3 regions of the Methylobacterium sp. P3_A11 genome follow, and region 1 is predicted to be linked to each of the others. Evidence: predicted binding sites of a transcription regulator. Region 1 holds the regulator's gene; each other region holds the start of a gene.
The links. The regulator PhoB, encoded in region 1, activates phosphate uptake and scavenging genes when phosphate is short. The targets are predictions, from matches to a motif close to TGTCATNNANCTGTCAT.
Positions count from the first base shown of each region.

Region 1 (6,049 bases):
GGCTTCACCGGTTCGGCCGGCACGGCCGTGATCCTGATGGAGACCGCGGCGCTGGTCGTCGACGGCCGCTATACCCTCCAGGCACCCGAGCAGGTCGATACCGGCGTGGTCGCGGTCGTGCCCCTGTCGGACTCGACGGCGGAGTCCTGGATCGGCGCCAACCTCAAGCGGGATCAGGTGCTCGGCTTCGATCCCTGGCTGCACACGCCGGACGGCTTGGCTCGGCTGGAGCGTGCGGCGACCCGTGCGGGCGGCGCGGTCCGGGCGGTGCCGAACCTCGTCGACGCGGTCTGGGCCGGCCGGCCGAGGCCGCCCGCCGGACCGGTGGTAATTCATCCGGATGCGCTCTCCGGCGAGACCGCCGCAGACAAGCTCGTCCGGATCCGCGCGTCCCTCGCCGAGGGAGGCTGCGACGCCTTGGTGATCTCGGACCCGCACAATCTCGCCTGGGCGTTCAACCTGCGCGGCTCCGATGTCGGCCACACCCCCCTGGCCCTCGGCTACGCGATCCTCCCCCGCGAAGGCAGGGCTCGGCTGTTCCTCGGCTCGCCGAACGTCGACCCGGCCCTGCGTGCGGCGCTCGCCCCCCTCGCCGAGATCCTGTCCCGGGCGGATCTGGACGATGGGCTGGGATCCCTGGCTGGCGTGCGGGTCCGCCTCGATGCGGCGACCGGCGCCGTGGCCCTGAAAGAGAAGATCGAGGCCGCCGGCGGAACCGCCGACATCGGCAAGGATCCGATCACCGGGATGAAGGCGGTCAAGAATGCCGCCGAGATCGCTGGTGCCCGCGCCGCCCATATCCGCGACGGGGCGAGCGTCGTGCGCTTCCTGGCGTGGCTCGACGGCGCGGCCGCCGCCGGCGGCCTCACCGAAATCGTCGCCGTCGAGGCGCTGGAGGATTTCCGCGCCGCGGGGGGCGACCTGCGGGAGGTCTCGTTCCCGACGATCTCGGGATCCGGGCCGAACGGCGCGATCGTCCATTACCGGGTGAGTCGCGCCACCGACCGCACGGTCCGGGCCGGCGAGCTGTTCCTGATCGATTCCGGGGCGCAATATCCGGACGGCACCACCGACATCACCCGCACGGTCGCGGTGGGCGCTCCGAGCGCGGAGATGCGCGACCGCTACACCCGGGTCCTGCAGGGCCACGTCGCCATCGCCCGGGCCGTGTTTCCGGTGGGCACGACCGGTGCCCAGATCGACGCCTTCGCCCGGGCACCGCTCTGGCGGGCGGGCCTCGACTTCGATCACGGCACCGGACACGGCGTCGGCGCCTTCCTGTCGGTGCACGAGGGGCCGCAGCGGATCGCCAAGACCGGCACGGTGGCGCTGGAACCCGGCATGATCCTGTCCAACGAGCCCGGCTACTACGCCCGCGGCGCCTACGGTATCCGGATCGAGAACCTCGTGCTGGTCGAGCCCCGCACCATCGCCGGCGGCGAGCGTCCGATGCTCGGCTTCGAGACGCTGACGCTCGCCCCGTACGACCGGCGGCTGATCTGGACGGACCTGCTCGACCCCGAGGAGCGCGCCTGGATCGACGCCTACCACGCCCGGGTGCGCGACACCCTGGCACACGGGTTGGACGCAGATACGCGCGACTGGCTGGAGCGCGCTACGGCGCCGCTGGAAGGGTGACGCACCGGCGCAGGACCCCGGTCGCAGGTCGTGGTAAGACCCGGCATCGTGAAAATGCCCGCCCTGGGCCGGACACGCCCCGCGTGAAACCGCGACCGCCCTGCGCGCGAAGGGACAGCATGATCCGCCGCCTCGCCATCCTGATCCTGGCCTGCACCGCGGGCCTCTCGGCCGCTGCCGCCCAAGGTCTCCCGCAGGGATTCCGCACGCCCCCCGACCTCGTCCGGTCGAGCCTCGTGGCCGAGCCCGCCGCGGTCGCCGGCGCGCAGCCTTTCACGCTGGCGGTGCGGATGCAGATCAAGCCCGGCTGGCACGTCTACTGGCGGAACCCGGGTGATTCCGGCCTGCCGCCGGAGGTCACCTGGACGCTGCCAGCGGGCTTCAACCCCGGGGCGATCCGGTGGCCCGCCCCGGAGCGCATCCCGATCGCGACGCTGATGAACTACGGCTACGAGGGCGAGGTGACGCTCCTCGTTCCGGTCACGCCGCCGCCGAGCCTCGACCCGGCGGATCCGGTGCAGATCCGGGCGAAGCTCACCTACCTCGTCTGCGAGACCGAATGTGTCCCCGGTTCGGCCGATCTGGCCCTCACCCTGCCGGTGGGCAAGGCCGACCCGGACCCGGCCAATGCGGCGCTGTTCGACCGTGCCCGGGCCGCCCTGCCCAAGCCGGCACTCTGGCCGCTCCGCGTGTCGAGCCAGGGTGACACCCTCCGGCTCGATTTCGCCGCGACCGGCCTCAGGCCGGATTCCATCCGGAACGCCGCGTACTTTCCCTATGCCGAGACGGCGATCGACAACGCCGCCGCGCAGGTGATGTCCGTCGACGAATCCGGCCTGCACCTCACCCTCGCCCGCAGCACTCCGGCCGATCCGGCGCCCGGCACGCTCCCCGGCGTCCTGACCCTCGACGAGCTGGGTGATTCCGGAACGCGACGCCTGGCCTTCGCGTATGGCGACGAGCCGGTGCTCCAGGCCGCCGCGGCCCCGGCGGCCTCGGCGGCGACCACACCGGCGGCGGCCACAACGGCGATCGGTCCCGATCTCGACGCCCTGACGATTGCGACGGCTGCCGCCTTCGCCTTCCTCGGCGGCCTGATCCTCAACCTGATGCCCTGCGTGTTCCCGGTGCTGTCGATCAAGGTGCTGAGCCTCGTCCGGCATGCCGGCGAGAGCCGGTCGCGGCTGCGCCTGCACGGCTTCGCCTACACGGCGGGCGTGGTGGGCAGTTTCCTGGCCCTCGCCGCCTTGCTGATCGCCCTGAAGGGCGGCGGCGCGGCCATCGGCTGGGGTTTCCAGCTGCAATCGCCCGCCGTGGTCGCGGGCCTCGCCTACCTGCTGTTCGCGATGGGCCTGAGCCTGTCGGGCGTCGTCCATGTCGGCGGCGGCCTCGCCGGGATCGGTGACGGCCTCGCCCGAAGGGCCGGCCTGAGCGGCTCGTTCTTCGCCGGCGTCCTCGCGACCCTCGTGGCGACGCCCTGCACGGCACCGTTCATGGGTTCCGCGGTGGGCTTCGCGCTGACCCAGAGCGCAGGGGTGGCGCTCGCCGTGTTCGCGAGCCTCGGCCTCGGCCTCGCCCTGCCGTTCCTGGTGCTGACGCTCTGGCCGCCGGCCCTGCGGGCGCTGCCGCGGCCGGGGGCCTGGATGGAGACCCTCAAGGAGATCCTGGCCTTCCCGGTCTACGCAACGGTGGCGTGGCTGATCTGGGTGCTGGCACAGCAGGTCGATCCCCAGGGTCTGCTGGCGGCACTGATCGGCCTCGTGCTGATCGGCTTCGCGGCCTGGGCCTGGGAGCACGGACGTGCCGGCGCGCCCACGGCCGGCCGGATCGCGCAGTCCGCCGCGGCCCTCGCGCTGCTCGCCGGGGCCGCCCTCGCGGTGACCCTGCCGCGGGACCGCATCGCGCCGTCGGCGCAGGCCGCCGACGGGGTCGAGCCGTTCACCCAGGCACGCCTCGCCGCCCTGATCGATGCGCACCGCCCGGTCTTCGTGGACATGACCGCCGCCTGGTGCATCACCTGCGCGGTGAACGAGGCGACCTCGCTCAACACCAAGGCCGTACGCTCCGCGATGGCCGAGCGCGGTGTGACCTACATGAAGGGCGACTGGACCAATCAGAACCCCGAGATCACCCGCCTCCTGGAGAAGCACGGGCGCAGCGGCGTGCCGCTCTACCTGCTCTACAGCGGCACCGGGGAGCCCCAGGTGCTGCCGCAGATCCTGACCGAGGGCACGGTCCTCGCGGCGCTGGAGGCGGTGCCGGCCGCGTCGGGCCGGAGCGCGGCGCTGGCCCGCTGAGGCTTTGAGGGGCCTAGCCCGCTCGAAGATCCGCGCGCCCGTCCCGCCGTCTTTGCGAGCGGAGCGAAGCAACCCAGCAGCGCCACGCTCACAGGCGTCCCGATGCCCTGGGTCACTTCGCTGCGCTCGTGATGACGGAACGGCCGGAGCGATGTCCTATCCGGACAGCCCGTGGGGCCGCCTCAGGCTTCGAGGGAGAAGGTCTCGTCGAAGGCGTAGCCGGAGCCGCGCACCGTCCGGATCGGGTCCGCTTGGCGCGGCCCGTTCAGGGCCTTGCGCAGGCGCCCGACATGCACGTCTACGGTCCGCTCGTCGATGTAGACGTCGTGACCCCAGACCCCGTCGAGCAGCTGCTCCCGGGAGAAGACCCGGCCCGGCGCCAGCATCAGGAATTCCAGCAGCCGGAACTCGGTCGGACCGAGATGCAACTCCTCGCCGCCGCGGCGGACGCGGTGGCCGGTGCGGTCGAGCTCCAGGTCGCCCGCCGCCAGACGGTCCGAAACGTGGGCGGGCTTGGCCCGGCGCAGAAGCGCACGGATCCGGGCGAGCAGTTCCGGTACCGAGAACGGCTTGACGATATAGTCGTCGGCCCCCGTGCCGAGCCCCCGGATCCGGTCACCCTCCTCGCCGCGGGCGGTGAGCATGATCACCGGCAGGCGCTCGGTCTCCCGGCGCGCCCGGATCCGGCGGCACAGCTCGATCCCTGAGAGGCCCGGCAGCATCCAGTCGAGCAGGACGAGGTCCGGGATCCGCTCCGCCAGCAGCAATTCGGCGTCGTCGCCGCGGGCAGCCGTGTCAACCAGGAAGCCTTCCGCCTCGAGATTGTAGCGCAGCAGCGTGGTCAGCGCCTCCTCGTCCTCGACGATCAGGACTTGCATGCTCACGTTTGATGACCCGTTCTACCAGCGGCCCCGCGGATGGTGCAGGAGGCACCGCTCCGCCTCAATCCGTACGCACGGCCTCTCTGGCGGCACCCCACAGGAGACGGCGCCCCCAGCCGCGGCGTACGGCCCGATTCCGGGTGCTCACGGAGCCTGGACACCGTCCACCGTCACGTAGTTCGAGGCATCGTTCTTCGGCCTGTCGCCCGCCAGGGTCTCGCCCGTGGCGAGGTAATGGATCGTCTCGGCGATGTTGGTGGTGTGATCGCCGATGCGCTCGACGTTCTTGGCGCAGAACAGGAGATGCGTGCAGRACGWGATGTTGCGCGGATCTTCCATCATGTAGGTCAGGAGTTCGCGGAACAGGGAATTGTACAGGGCGTCGATCTCGCCGTCGCGCTCCCAGACGTCGTGCGCTGCCTCGATGTCCCGGCTCGCATAGGCGTCGAGGACGTCCTTGAGCTGACCCTCGGCGAGGTCGCTCATGTGGCGCACGCCCAGAACGATCTTCTGTGCCGGCGCCTGATCGGAGATCGCCACCACCCGCTTGGCGACGTTCTTGGCGAGGTCGCCGATCCGCTCGAGATCGCCGGAGACGCGGATCGCCGAGATGGTCTCGCGCAGGTCGATCGCCAGGGGCTGGCGCCGGGCGATGAGCAGCACCGCGCGTTCCTCGATGTCCCGCTGGAGGGCGTCGAGGCGCTTGTCGGCCAGGATCACCGCCTGCGCGAGGGTGTCGTCCCGGCGCACGAGGGCGTCGGTCGCCTCCGCGGTCATCTTCTCGGCCACGCCGCCCATCTCCGAGATCGAGCGACGCAGGTTCTCCAAGTCGGTATCGTAGGAGGTGACGATATGGCCGGGCATGGTGGATCCTTCGATGGTGTCCCGGGGGCGGCGCTCCGGGGGGCGGACGGCGATCCGCCGGCAGACCCCGGAGGTGGAGCGGCGGTGCCCGGGGCCGGAGGGTTCGGGCAGGCTAGCCGAAGCGGCCGGTGATGTAGTCCTGCGTGCGCCGCTCCGTCGGGTTCATGAACATCCGGTTGGTCGGGCCGAACTCGACCAGCTGGCCCAGATACATGAAGGCGGTGAACTGCGAGATGCGCGCCGCCTGCTGCATGTTGTGGGTGACGATCACGATGGTGAACTCGTCGCGCAGCTGCTCGATCAACTCCTCGATGCGGCCGGTGGAGATCGGGTCGAGGGCCGAGGTCGGCTCGTCGAACAGGATCACCT
Region 1 covers NZ_JBFUGA010000010.1:65,761-71,809, forward strand. The annotation lists gene AC1DXK_RS05370 (aminopeptidase P family protein) at 1-1,638, shown strand, start outside; gene AC1DXK_RS05375 (protein-disulfide reductase DsbD family protein) at 1,758-3,935, shown strand; gene phoB (phosphate regulon transcriptional regulator PhoB) at 4,118-4,813, opposite strand; gene phoU (phosphate signaling complex protein PhoU) at 4,961-5,680, opposite strand; gene pstB (phosphate ABC transporter ATP-binding protein PstB) at 5,793-6,049, opposite strand, start outside.

Region 2 (6,049 bases), on a different contig from region 1:
GCCGCACCCGTAGGCCAGCATGCCGATCGACAGGTGGGCGCAGGCGGGATCAGTCAGCCGCCAGGCGGCCGCCTCCAGCCGGCGGTCCCAGATGTAGTCGGAGATGTGCCGGCCGCGCTCGTGGAACAGCTCCTGGAGGCGGCGCAGCGACAGCCCCATCGCGGCGGCGAGCGCGGGGGGATCGAGGGTCGGGTCGCACAGGTTCGCTTCGATGTAGGCCTTGGCGCGCTGGACCGTGGCGTTGCCCTGGACCGAGCGGGGGATCTCCTGCGCCAGCCGATCGGCGAGGCTCGCCACGATCAGATCCATGCCGATGCCGGCCATGCGCGCCGCCGTGACTGCGTCGAGCCGGTGGCTCATGCCCAGCAGGTCGCGAAAGAAGGTCTGGGCCAGGAGGGTGGGGCCGGCATCCCCGTTGAGGGTCAGCGCCGTGTAGAGCCGGGTCGGCCCGAGTTCGCCTTCCAGGCGCTCACGGGGAAGTTCCATGAACAGGTATTCGCTGTCGGCGTCCGAGGCCACGACCCCGGGCCGTTGATCGAGCACCACGATGTCGCCAGCCCTCTGCACCGAGCACCGGTCGTCCTGAAGGCTCGTCGTACGACCGGCCAGCGCGAAGGCGACGCAGACCCGCCCCTCTGCCCTCCGACGGCGGAGCGTGTCGGGGGTCGCCTCGCTCCGGACGGACCTCTGTGCGATGCGGCTGACGAGGAGCGGGCCGACGGCCGCGACGTCCAGGCGCGCCGCGAACGGGCTGTCGTCGAGACGCAGCTGCTCGATGGGTTCGCACTGGTCGAACAGGGTCTCCCGCCAGCGCCGGAAGCCGTCCCGGGGATGAAGCCCGGCGGTCGTGAAAAGCGTCTGCATCCCTGCCGCTCCGGGAGTCCTGCGGTTGCATCGCGACCATGACCGGCGAACGCACCGCACGATGCCGCGCGCTTCGCAGCCTGGCGGCCGCACGCGCAGACCAAAGCCGAAGACGGCTTCAAGTGCAGATCATGTCGGCTGAAATCAGTGAACGCCACAGTAACCAATCCGCGGGCGCCGCCGTTTGCGCGGTCGGACAAGAGACCTCGCGCCGCCAGACAAACCGCGCTCCGCTCATATTGTATATTATCTGCATCCTCAAGAAGCGGCGGGAAATCCGCACGCGGGGGTCGACTCCTCACCGGCCAATCCCTGGCCCTGCAACAACTTAGCGCCACCGTTCCGTCCCGGCTCGATCGCCCGGATGAGGTGCCGGCGGTGGCGCGCCGTACAACAGCGATGTCTCAAATGGATACCCATACCGATCACCGTTCGACGTTCATGCTGGAAAAGGTCGGTGCGATCGTCGCGGCCTACGTGTCCCGCAACGCGGTCGAGGCCGCGGCCCTGCCGGGGCTGATCGACCAAGTGCACACGGCGATCGCGCGTCTCCGTGGGACCGCGCCGGGCTCGGGCGGCCTGAGCCAAGCGCAGGTCGAGGCCTCGATCCAGGACGCGGGCCTGATCAGTTTCATCGACGGCCGGCCCTACCAGACCCTGAAGCGCCACCTCACCGCGCACGGGCTCACGCCCGAGCGCTACCGGGCCAAGTACGGCCTGCCGGCCGATTATCCGATGGTTGCTCCGGGCTACGCGGCGCGGCGGTCGGTGATCGCCAGGGCGATTCAGCTCGGCCAGAAGGCGGCCTGAGCGATGACCCCGGACTCATCCGACGACCGGATGCCGGTGACGTCCGCGCCCTCGCCGGGAACTCAGGACGCCCTGACCCGCATCGCCCGGATCCTCGACGTGCCGGTGGCGAGCTTCTACCCGGACGCCGACCGGTCCGAGATGGCGATCAGCCAGGCCGCCGACCTCGTCACGGCCTTCGTGGCGATCGACAATCCCGCGGCGCGCCGGACCTGCCTGGCCTTCGTGCGGGCCATGGCCAGTTCCTGAGGCGTCGGGGGGCGCCGCAGGGAGCCGGACCGGAGACCGTCCGCTCCGCGTCACGCGGGGCTCGGCTTCCGGTCCGGCCGCTCAGAACACCTTGCGTCAGACCACCTGGCGTCAGAACACCTGGCGTCAGAACACGTGGCGTCAGAACACCTTGCGTCAGACCACCTGGCGTCAGAACACCTGGCGTCAGAACACGTGGCGTCAGAACACGTGGCGCAGGATGAAGAACAGCACGGCCGCGAGAGTGATCGCCGCCGGCAGGGTCAGGATCCAGGCGAGCGCCATGTTGCGCACGGTGGCCATCTGCAGCCCCGAACCGTTGGCCGCCATCGTGCCGGCGACGCCGGACGACAGGATGTGTGTGGTCGAGACCGGCAGGCCGTAGAGTTCGGCCAGCCCGATCGTGCCGGCGGCGACGATCTCGGCCGAGGCGCCCTGCGCGTAGGTCAGGTGGATCTTGCCGATCTTCTCGCCCACCGTCACGACGATGCGCTTCCAGCCGACCATGGTGCCGAGGCCCAGTGCCAGGGCGACGCAGACCTTCACCCAGCCCGGGATGTAGCGCGTGCCGTCGTTGAGAAGGCCGGAATAGCCTTTCAGGGTCGCCTTGTCGGCCTCCGAGAAGCCGGCTCCGGCGTTCGGGAGCACCCGCACCGCGTCGGCGGCGAGATACATGTCGCTGCGCAGGTTCTGGGTCTGGGCGGCCGGCACCGTGCGGATCGCGCCGTAATTCTTCACGCTGGCGGCGATGTCGTCGGAGAGCGCCGCCAGCGCCGCGTAGACGGGCGGCGTGTCGAGCACCTTGGTCTTGAGCGCCTCCGTCACCGTCCGGCGCGCCGCCGCGGCGTCCGGCATCGGTGCACCCTGCGCGCGGGCGGAGAAGACCTGTCTCGCCGCCGTCGAGGCCTGCACGAAGGCGGGAGTCGTGTCGTCCGCCATGGTGCGGTTGAGCGCGTAGGCGGTCGGGGCGGCGCCGATCAGGATCAGCATGATCAGGCCCATGCCCTTCTGCCCATCGTTGCCGCCGTGGAAGAACGAGACCAGCGTGCAGGTGAGGATCAGCAGGCCGCGGATCCACGGGGGCGGGGGTGCCTCACCCTTGGGCGCCTCGTAGAGGTCCTTGCGGCGCACAGCGAATTTCAGCGTGCGCAGCAGCAGCGCGGCGAGCACGAAGCCGCAGACCGGCGAGAACAGCAGCGCTTTGAAGACGTTGAGCGCCTGGTTCCAGTCGACGCCCGCGGTGCCGTCGCCGCCGTTCATCAGCTGGTTGGCGAGGCCGACGCCGAGCACCGAGCCGATCAGCGCGTGGGATGAGGAGTTGGGCAGGCCGAAGGCCCAGGTCCCGAGATTCCAGAGGATCGCAGCCAGCAGGAGCGCGAAGATCATCGCGTAGCCCGCATGCGAGCCGACGTTGAGGATCAGCTCGACCGGCAGCAGCGTCACGATGGCGTAGGCCACGGCGCCCGAGGACAGCATCACGCCGAGGAAGTTGAAGAAGCCCGACCAGATCACCGCGACGAGCGGGGGCATCGAGTGGGTATAGATCACCGTGGCGACCGCGTTGGCGGTGTCGTGGAAGCCGTTCACGAACTCGAACGCCAGCGCGATCAGCAGGGCGAGGCCGAGCAACGCGAAGGCGCCGTAGGCCAGGGGTGCCTCGCCGACGGCGTTCATGTCGGCGATGAGGCTCACCACCGCGTAGCCGAGACCCGCCACCAGAACGAGCAGGAAGGCGACCACCCCGCCGAGATGCATCCCGTGATCGAGGCGCGGGCCGCCCGCGGACCGCCGTCCGGCCGCTCCCGAAGGCATCATGGCGGAATCGGACATGAATCCTCGCGCAGCACCTTCTCGATGGGAACCGGGAATTAGGAGGTGCCCATGACGGGCCGGTGACGCCGGCGCTCCCCGGACAGGCAACAACGGCTTTCGCCTCCCGGAGATCTGCTGCCGGCGCGCGCCGATCGATCCGTCCGGACCGTCCCCGCTCGGCCGGGACAGGGCGGATCGACCTTGGCGGCGCTCGCCCGGCCGTCGACGCGGCCGCGCCGGCTTGACGGCCGGCAATCGAAGTCATGCTGAATCAAAGATTAGGACTTGATGATATCTGTGTTGGCAAAGTTTATCGCCTGTTGCCACGAAGATACAGATGCAAAACTTGAGAAGTATGACTGAATTATGACAGATTATCGTGGGTATACTTGGCTAAAGCTTCCGCCCGCAGGCCGAAGGGTCGCGATGTGCGGGGGCTCGACATGTTGGTTCGATACGGGGTCTCGATCGCGGCCTTGGCGGTCGCGGCGTTCGGTCCGGGGGCGCAGGCCCAGACCGTCAACACCACGGCTTCGGACGTGAATGTCCTCAGTCTGCTGGCGCCGTATCTTCTGCTCAACTCGAGTGCGACCGGCCAGCAGACGCTGCAGCTCAACCTGTCGCAATCGGCGGCGGTCAACACCGGCGCCGGCCGGGCGCAGCAGGAACTTGCGATCAGCGACAAGAGCCTGCTCGGCTCGGCGAGCAACAACCTCTCCGCGGTGGGGCTCGGCACCTACGGCGTCGCTGCCAACCTCGCGGGCGGCCTGCCGGGGCAGACGCCGATCAACGGCCTTGTCCCGCAGCAGCTCGTCGGCGGCCTCGGCGCCCAGCTCGGCCCGATCTACCAGCGCGGTGTCGCGCAGGGGGCGAGCGGCCCCCTCGGCAGCGTCGTCAACCTGCTGGTGGGCGCCTACAGCGTCACGGGGAACAACCTCGGCGTCGCCAAGAACTACTTCGCCAACGGCGCGGCCAACAATCCGAGCGTGACCCCGGCCGGCTACGTAGCGGTCCCGGCCGTGCCCCCGGCCGGCTCCAGCCTGCCCACCGCCAACGGCCTGCCGAACACCACCAACAGCGTCTACGACCTCGCCTACAGCGTGACCAACACGCAGGCGGGACAGGACGTCTACGGCTCCTCGCGGCCCGTCCAGGCGGCGCCGGCCCGGTTCAACGTCTTCGACCCGTCGGCCCTCAACGGCATCGCCACCAACCCGTCCTTCCCGAGCGGGCACACCACCTACGCCTATACCGACGGCATCCTGCTCGCGATGCTGGTGCCGCAGCAGTACCAGAGCATGCTGGCCCGGGCCGCCGACTACGCCAACAGCCGCATCGCGCTGGGCGTGCACTATCCCCTCGACATCATCGGCGGCCGGGCGCTGGCCACCTACGACCTCGCCCAGGCGTTCACCAACCCGGCCTACATCAACAACGCCGCGGTGACCGGCACGGCGCTCAACCTGCCGACCCAGTTCGTCCAGGCGCAGGGCCAGATCCAGGCCTATCTCGCGGCCCAGTGCGGCAACACGGTCGCGGCCTGCGCGGGCAGCGCCGCCAACAGCGCGGGCAACCCCTACGTGCCCTCCGCGGCCAACCAGACCGCCTACCAGAGCCGCCTGACCTACGGCCTGCCGACCCTGTCCTTCGCCCAGGCGCCCCGCGAGGCGGCCCCCGCCGGCGGGCCGGACGCCTCCATCCTGCTCGCGCCCCTGTACGGCGGCTCGACCGCGGCGGCCCGGACCCTCGCGCCGAACGGCGGCCTCTACGGCCAGCTCGCGACGGGCACCATCAACCAGATCCTCGTGAACACCGAGACCAACGCACTCGCGGCCTTCTACGGAAGCCCGCTCAGCTACTGGAGCCGCATCGACCTCTATGCGACAGCCGGATACTTCGGGTCCGTCACCGGCACCCTGCGGATGGACCTCGGCGACCGTCTCGGCATCGACGTCGGCATCGGCCAGGGCGGCGCGCTCTACGCCAACGGCACCATCGCGGGCACCGCCTTCGTGGGGGCCGGCGGCCTCCTCGGCGGCACGGGCACGCTGGGCGGCATCAGCGCCCTGCCGGGCGGCACGGTCGCGCCGGGCCATTCCATCGGCGCGCTGGCCGTCACCGGCGCCGTCGCTTTCGCGCCGGGTTCGATCTATCAGGTCGAGGCCAACGCCGCCGGCCAGTCCGACCGGATCGCCGCCGGGGGCGCCGCCTTCCTGTCCGGGGGCACCGTACAGGTTCTGGCGGCCTCGGGCGCGTACAGCCCGCGCACCACCTACACCATCCTCTCCGCGGCCGGCGGCGTGTCGGGCCAGTT
Region 2 covers NZ_JBFUGA010000030.1:41,093-47,141, reverse strand. The annotation lists gene AC1DXK_RS12100 (helix-turn-helix domain-containing protein) at 1-864, opposite strand, end outside; gene AC1DXK_RS12095 (Ros/MucR family transcriptional regulator) at 1,273-1,674, shown strand; gene AC1DXK_RS12090 (hypothetical protein) at 1,678-1,923, shown strand; gene AC1DXK_RS12085 (inorganic phosphate transporter) at 2,125-3,753, opposite strand; gene AC1DXK_RS12080 (autotransporter family protein) at 4,179-6,049, shown strand, end outside.
Region 2: the regulator PhoB is predicted to act here: its motif matches at 3,805-3,821, upstream of AC1DXK_RS12085 (inorganic phosphate transporter).

Region 3 (6,049 bases), on a different contig from region 1:
ATGTCGCTGCTCTTGGCAAAGGGCACCGTTGCGCCCGTGAGCGTGTCGGGCACGCTCCCGGTATTCGTGATGCGCACGTATCCGCCCGCGACCTTGGCGCCGTTCGGCGTGGCGCGGAGCCAGGGCGTCTCGATGGTCAGATCGCCGGCCTTCACGGACGCCGTGCCTGCGGGAGCCGCCATCGCCCCGCCCATCTGCGCGGCCTGGACGATGCGGAAGGCGGGGGCCGCCGCCTTCAGGTCATGGGCGTCCTGGCCGGGCTTCGGCACGTCGGTCCAGGAGTGGCTGCCTTCCGAGCAATCCTGCTGCACCGGAACATAGACCGTCGCGCCCGGCTCGAACGTGTCGGCGACCTGCGCAAGGAACGTGAACTCGTCGACCTGGTCGTCCGGCAGGGAGCCGCCGCTCCAGGTGATCGCGGTCACCCCCTCCGAGGCGGTGCCGTGGTGGGTCGTGTAGGTCCTGGCATAGGCGCCCCGCGTCGTCGCCAGCGTCCAGCCCGGCTTCGGCATCGGCTTGGCGCCGATCAGCCCTTCCGGAATGGTGACGCTCACCCGCGTGGTCGGCTTGCCGCCGCAACCATGCATGATCTGGACGACGCCGCGATACGCCGCGCCGGGGCTCGCCTGCTTGCGTTCCAGGACTGCGTGAGCCTGCGCCGCGGAGGCGAGCAGGCCGAGGCCGATGGCGGCCGAGACAAGGGTCTTCATGGGAATGCATCCGTCCTGAGTGATCCGAGGAAACGTGATCGCTCAGGCGGCGGGTGGGCCTCGCGGTGCCGCAAGGCCGTCGGGTGGCGCGCGGGCTCGGCGCCGGTCGGGCATGGTCCAATTTGGTTGGAACGCCGCCTCGGGATCCCACGCGAGGACGGCGGGAGCCGGCCGCGCCGGGAGCGCCGCCCCGGTGGCCTGCGCCGCCGTGCAGCAGTCGCCGTGGCCATGGGGCAGGGTCTTGCCGGGCTCGGCATCGCTCGCGGCATGCTGGGCGCACAGCCCGTCGGCCGCGGCCGGAACCGGCATCAGGCCGCCGAGGAAAGCCTGTAGCACGAAGGCGTAGAGGGCCAGCACGGCGATCGCCGCACGCAGGGATGCCGCGGCGGATCCGTCATGGCGCTGCCAAGTGGACGAGCCCGATCCCATGGTGCTCCCGCGCGTCGGCCGGCTCGGACCGCTATGGCTTCCCTGCCACACCCGAATGGTCCTGGCTGTTGCCGGGGTGCCGCACCCGAGCGCGGCGTGCGCTGCCGCACCGCGATGCCACAATCCGGCCCCTTCGATAGGGAGTCTTAACGCCAGACCGACACCGTGGCGACCGAGACGACCGCTCCCGCCACACTCTTCTAACGAACTCCGGACCAGAGCCAGCGACCGATGCGCATGAAGGCACCCAACCGGTTCACCACCCTCGTGAGTGTCGCGGCACTCAGCGCGCTGGGCCTCGGCGCCGCCGAAGCCCGCGACCAGGGCGGTTACGCCCAGGCCGAATGGGCGCAGGACTACGCGTCGCCCGCCGGCATGCAGGTGCAGCGCGAGACGGTGCCGATCCTCTCGCCCCAGACCGTGGCGGCCACCGAGCAGATGGCCGAGCGCTACAAGGACATCGTCTCCCGCGGCGGCTGGAAGCAGGTTTCCGGCGCCGACCATCTGCGGATCGGCTCCCGCGGACCGGCCGTGGCCGCCATCCGCCAGCGCCTGATCGTCACCGGCGACCTCGACCCGGCCGCCGGCGGCTCCGGCGTGTACGATTCCTACGTCGCGGCCGGCGTGAAGCGCTTCCAGGCCCGCCACGGTCTCAGCCAGACCGGCACCATGAGCCTCGCGACCCAGCAGGCCATGAACGTGCCCGCCGAGGTGCGCCTGCGCCAGCTCGAGACGAACGTCGTGCGCCTGCGCTCCTACTCGGGTGACCTCGGACGGCGCTTCGTGATCACCAACATCCCGGCGGCCCTGGTCGAGACCGTCGAGAACGGTCAGGTCGTCACGCTCCACGCCGCCGGCGTGGGCAAGATCGACCGCCAGTCGCCGATCATGAACACCAAGGCGACGCAGATCAATTTCAACCCGACCTGGACGGTCCCGGCTTCCATCGTGAAGAAGGACCTGATCCCGAAGATGCAGAAGGATCCGAACTACCTCACGGACAACAAGATCCGGATCCTGTCGAACGGCTCCGAGGTCTCGCCGAAGTCGGTGAACTGGTTCTCGGACGAGGGCACCCGCTACACCTACCGGCAGGATTCGGGCGCAGACTTCAACTCGATGGGCATCGTCCGCATCAACATCCCGAATCCATACGGCGTGTTCATGCACGATACGAACACCAAGGGCGTGTTCGGTGACGATTTCCGCTTCATCTCCTCGGGCTGCGTGCGCGTGCAGAACGTGCGCGAGTACATCACGTGGCTTCTGAAGGACACGCCCGGCTGGGGCCGTCAGCAGGTCGAGGAGGCGATCGAGAGCGGCAAGCGCATCGACGCCAACATCGCCCAGCCTGTCCCGGTCTACTGGACCTACATCACCGCCTGGTCGACTCCGGACGGCGTCGTCCAGTTCCGCGACGACATCTACAAGCGCGACGGCGTGAACGTCCCCTCGACCATCGGCGCGCCGACTCCGGTGGCGAGCGCCGAGCCGATGCCGCAATCCTTCGAGCCCGGCGACGAGGAGTGACCGGTCCGCGGCCGCGCCGGGTCTCCTAGCCGGTCGGCACCATCGAGGACCCTTATCGAGGCCCGCATCTCCGGCGAGATGCGGGCCTCGCGCGTTTGCGGCCCTGCTGTCATCCGACGGTCAACTCCGTCTGCTTGGCCGCTCCAGGTTCGCCCCGGTCGCCGACGCGGCATGGGGCGATGTGTGTCGAAGCCGTGCAGGAGCCGATCATGGCGCGCGATTCCCAGTCCGGAGGCCTCACCCGCCGGGACACCATGGCGGGCGCGGCCGCCCTCGGCCTCGTCGCCGGCCGTGCGTCCGCCCAGGAGGCTGCGGAGGCCACCGGTATCGTGTTCGGGATCGATGCGGCCGGCGTGGATCGGACGCCGCTGCCGGGCGTGCTGGTGTCCAACGGCCGCGAGGTCGTGCGCACGGACGATCGGGGCCGCTACCGCCTGCCGATGCCCGGCGACGGGACCGTCTTCGTGATCAAGCCGCCGGGCTACGCCCTGCCGCGCGACGCCGACAACGTGCCGCGCCATTCCTACATCCACCAGCCGGGCGGCACGCCCGCGGAACTGGATCTGCGCTATCGTGGGATCGCGCCCACCGGCCCGCTTCCGACCTCGATCGACTTCACCCTGACCCGCGTCGTCGAGCCGGCCGACTTCGACGTGCTGCTGTTCACCGACCCCCAACCCGAGAGCCGGCTCGAACTCGACCACGTCCGGGATACGGCGGTCGCCCGCGCCATGGCGATCCCGGCGGCGTTCGGGCTGACGACCGGCGACGTGTTGTTCGACGATCTGTCGCTCTACGGCCGCTCCAACCGGATCATCGGACGTATCAGCCTGCCCTGGTACAGCCTGCCGGGCAATCACGACCTCAACATGCAGGCGCCCGACGCCCATTACAGCCGCGAGACCTGGAAGCGGGTTTTCGGTGCGCCGACCTTCGCGTTCCGGCATGGGCGGGCGTGGTTCGTGATGCTCGACAACGTCGAGTGGCTTGGGCCGCCGGTGCCGGTCGGCGCCAACACCTATCGGGGCCGGGTCGGCGAGCGCAGCCTGGCCTTCCTGCAGAACCTCGTGGCCGAGATTCCCAGGGACGACCTGATCGTCCTCGCCATGCACATCCCGCTGCACACCGACACCGCGCCGGACGATCCCCGCAACACGACCACCGACCGCGCCGCGCTCCTCGATCTGCTCGCCGGCCGCAAGGTGCTGAGCCTCGCCGGCCACACCCACACCACCGAGCATCACTACCCGGCGGACGGACACCATCATCACGTCCTGACCGCGGTCTCGGGCTCGTGGTGGAGTGGTCCGGATACCCGCACGGGGATCCCCTCGGCCGACAGCCGCGACGGCACGCCGAACGGCTTCCATGTCCTGTCGATCCGCGGCACCGACTACACGACGCGCTACGTCGCCGCGCAGGGTCAGCCGGACGAGACGATGCGGATCCTGTTCGAGAGCGAGTTGCGGGCCGGCGCGCCGGAGGTGGTCCGGTGGACCCGGCCCCTGCAAGGCCTGCGGCCGCCGGTGCCGCAGGAGGCGCTGGCCGACACGACGCTCGTGGTCAACGTGTTCGACGGCGGACCGCGCACCAGTCTCGCCTTTCGGATCGGCGAGGCGGCGCCTCGACCCATGATGCGCACCCGGCGGCCGGACCCCTTCGTCAACGAACTGTTCGAACGCTATCCGGAGACGAAGAAGAGCTGGGTCAAGGCCACGCCCTCGACCCATATCTGGACAGCCCGTCTTCCGGACGACCTCGCGCCCGGCGCCCACCGCGTGACCGTCGAGGGCGCGGACGAGTACGGACGCTCGATCCGAGGATACACCGTGCTGGAAATCACCGGCGAGCGCGGCCGCGGCTGAGCGGATGTGACCGCACCGCGGCCGCGCCGCGCCGTGCCGGGCTCAGGCCGCCAGCTGCCGGGCGCCGTGGCCGCCTTCCTGGATCTCCTCGATCACCTTCGCGCAGAAGGCATCCAGGTCGCCGGGATTGCGGCTCGTGACGATGCCGTCGTCGGTCACGACCGCCTTGTCGTGCCAGCGGCCGCCCGCATTGATCACGTCAGTGCGGATCGAACCGAACGACGTCAGGTCGCGGCCCTTGGCCGCGCCTGTCTCGATCAGCAGCCAGGGGGCATGGCAGATCGCGGCCACGACCTTGCCGGAGGTGAGAAAGCTCCTGATCACCGCGAGCGCCTTCGGCTCGAGGCGCAGCTTGTCCGGATTGATCTGGCCGCCCGGTAGAACCAGCGCGTCGTAGGCCGACGGGTCGACCTGCTCAAGATCGGTATCGACCGCGACCTCCTTGCCCCAGTCGGTCTTGTCCCAGCCTCGGATCGTGCCCGTGCTCTGACGGGATTGCGGGGCGGCCACAGTGACCGTCGCGCCGGCCTGGGACAGTTTGGCCTGCGGAACGGTCAGTTCGCTCTCTTCGAAACCGTCCGTGGCGAGAATCAGGATCTTGGCTTGGCGGATGTTGGGCATGGTTGTCCTCCGGGTGGGGATTTGCCCGGCTAACGGAGGGCGGCTGTCTCCGTTCCTGCGGCCCTGAGCCGCCCGTCCGTGGCGGGAAACGGGATCGGAACCCCGAAGGAACGCCGTCCGTTGGTGACCATCCCGGACCATCAGGAGTCGTGCCATGGCCAATCCCGGCCTTCCCGAGCCCACGCCCGGCGATCTGCCGCCGCCCCCGCCCATTCCCGAGGAGGAGCCCGACATCGGCCCGACCGGACCACGCACGCCCTACCCGGTGAACGATCCCGGCATCGGCGAACCAGGCGGCCCCGGCTCGGAGCCCGACATCTTCCCCGGGACGCCGACGGATCCGGGCACCCGCATGTGACCTGCCGCCGTCAGTGGCCGCCGTGCGAGGTGCGGACGTCACGCGGTGCGTTGAGGATTTCGGAGAGGCTCGTCACCACATGGCGGGCCTCTTCGTCCGTCAGGCGAAGCTGGAAGGGCGGCAGGGCTCCAGCCTGGAGGGCGACCACGGCCTGGCCCTCGTCGTCGGTCCCGATCTCGATCGCGGACGACGTCACGTCGAGCATGGCGACCTCCTCGTCGCCCATCTCGTCGGCCACATCCGGCTCGTCCGTGTCGTCGATCGCCGTAAGGAGCTGCCCGACGGCGCGCACCAGCGCACGAGCGGCGCGGGCATCCATCACCACCGCCGTCGCCTGATCGTCCTTCTGGAAAGACAGCTGGATGTTCGCACCGTCCAGCGAGACCGAGATGCCTGCCATGTATCGTCCAGAGCCACGCGCCCTAACTGCTTGAGCGCATTCCGTATATGCATCGCGGATGCCCAAAAACACAGGGGGCGGCGCGCGCGTTCAACGTTCCGATGCCGGTCCGCGGCGACCATGATGGGCCACACAT
Region 3 covers NZ_JBFUGA010000003.1:97,037-103,085, forward strand. The annotation lists gene AC1DXK_RS01885 (copper chaperone PCu(A)C domain-containing protein) at 1-710, opposite strand, end outside; gene AC1DXK_RS01890 (hypothetical protein) at 753-1,139, opposite strand; gene AC1DXK_RS01895 (L,D-transpeptidase family protein) at 1,371-2,669, shown strand; gene AC1DXK_RS01900 (calcineurin-like phosphoesterase C-terminal domain-containing protein) at 2,879-4,534, shown strand; gene AC1DXK_RS01905 (type 1 glutamine amidotransferase domain-containing protein) at 4,577-5,155, opposite strand; gene AC1DXK_RS01910 (hypothetical protein) at 5,310-5,513, shown strand; gene AC1DXK_RS01915 (hypothetical protein) at 5,524-5,913, opposite strand.
Region 3: the regulator PhoB is predicted to act here: its motif matches at 2,777-2,793, upstream of AC1DXK_RS01900 (calcineurin-like phosphoesterase C-terminal domain-containing protein).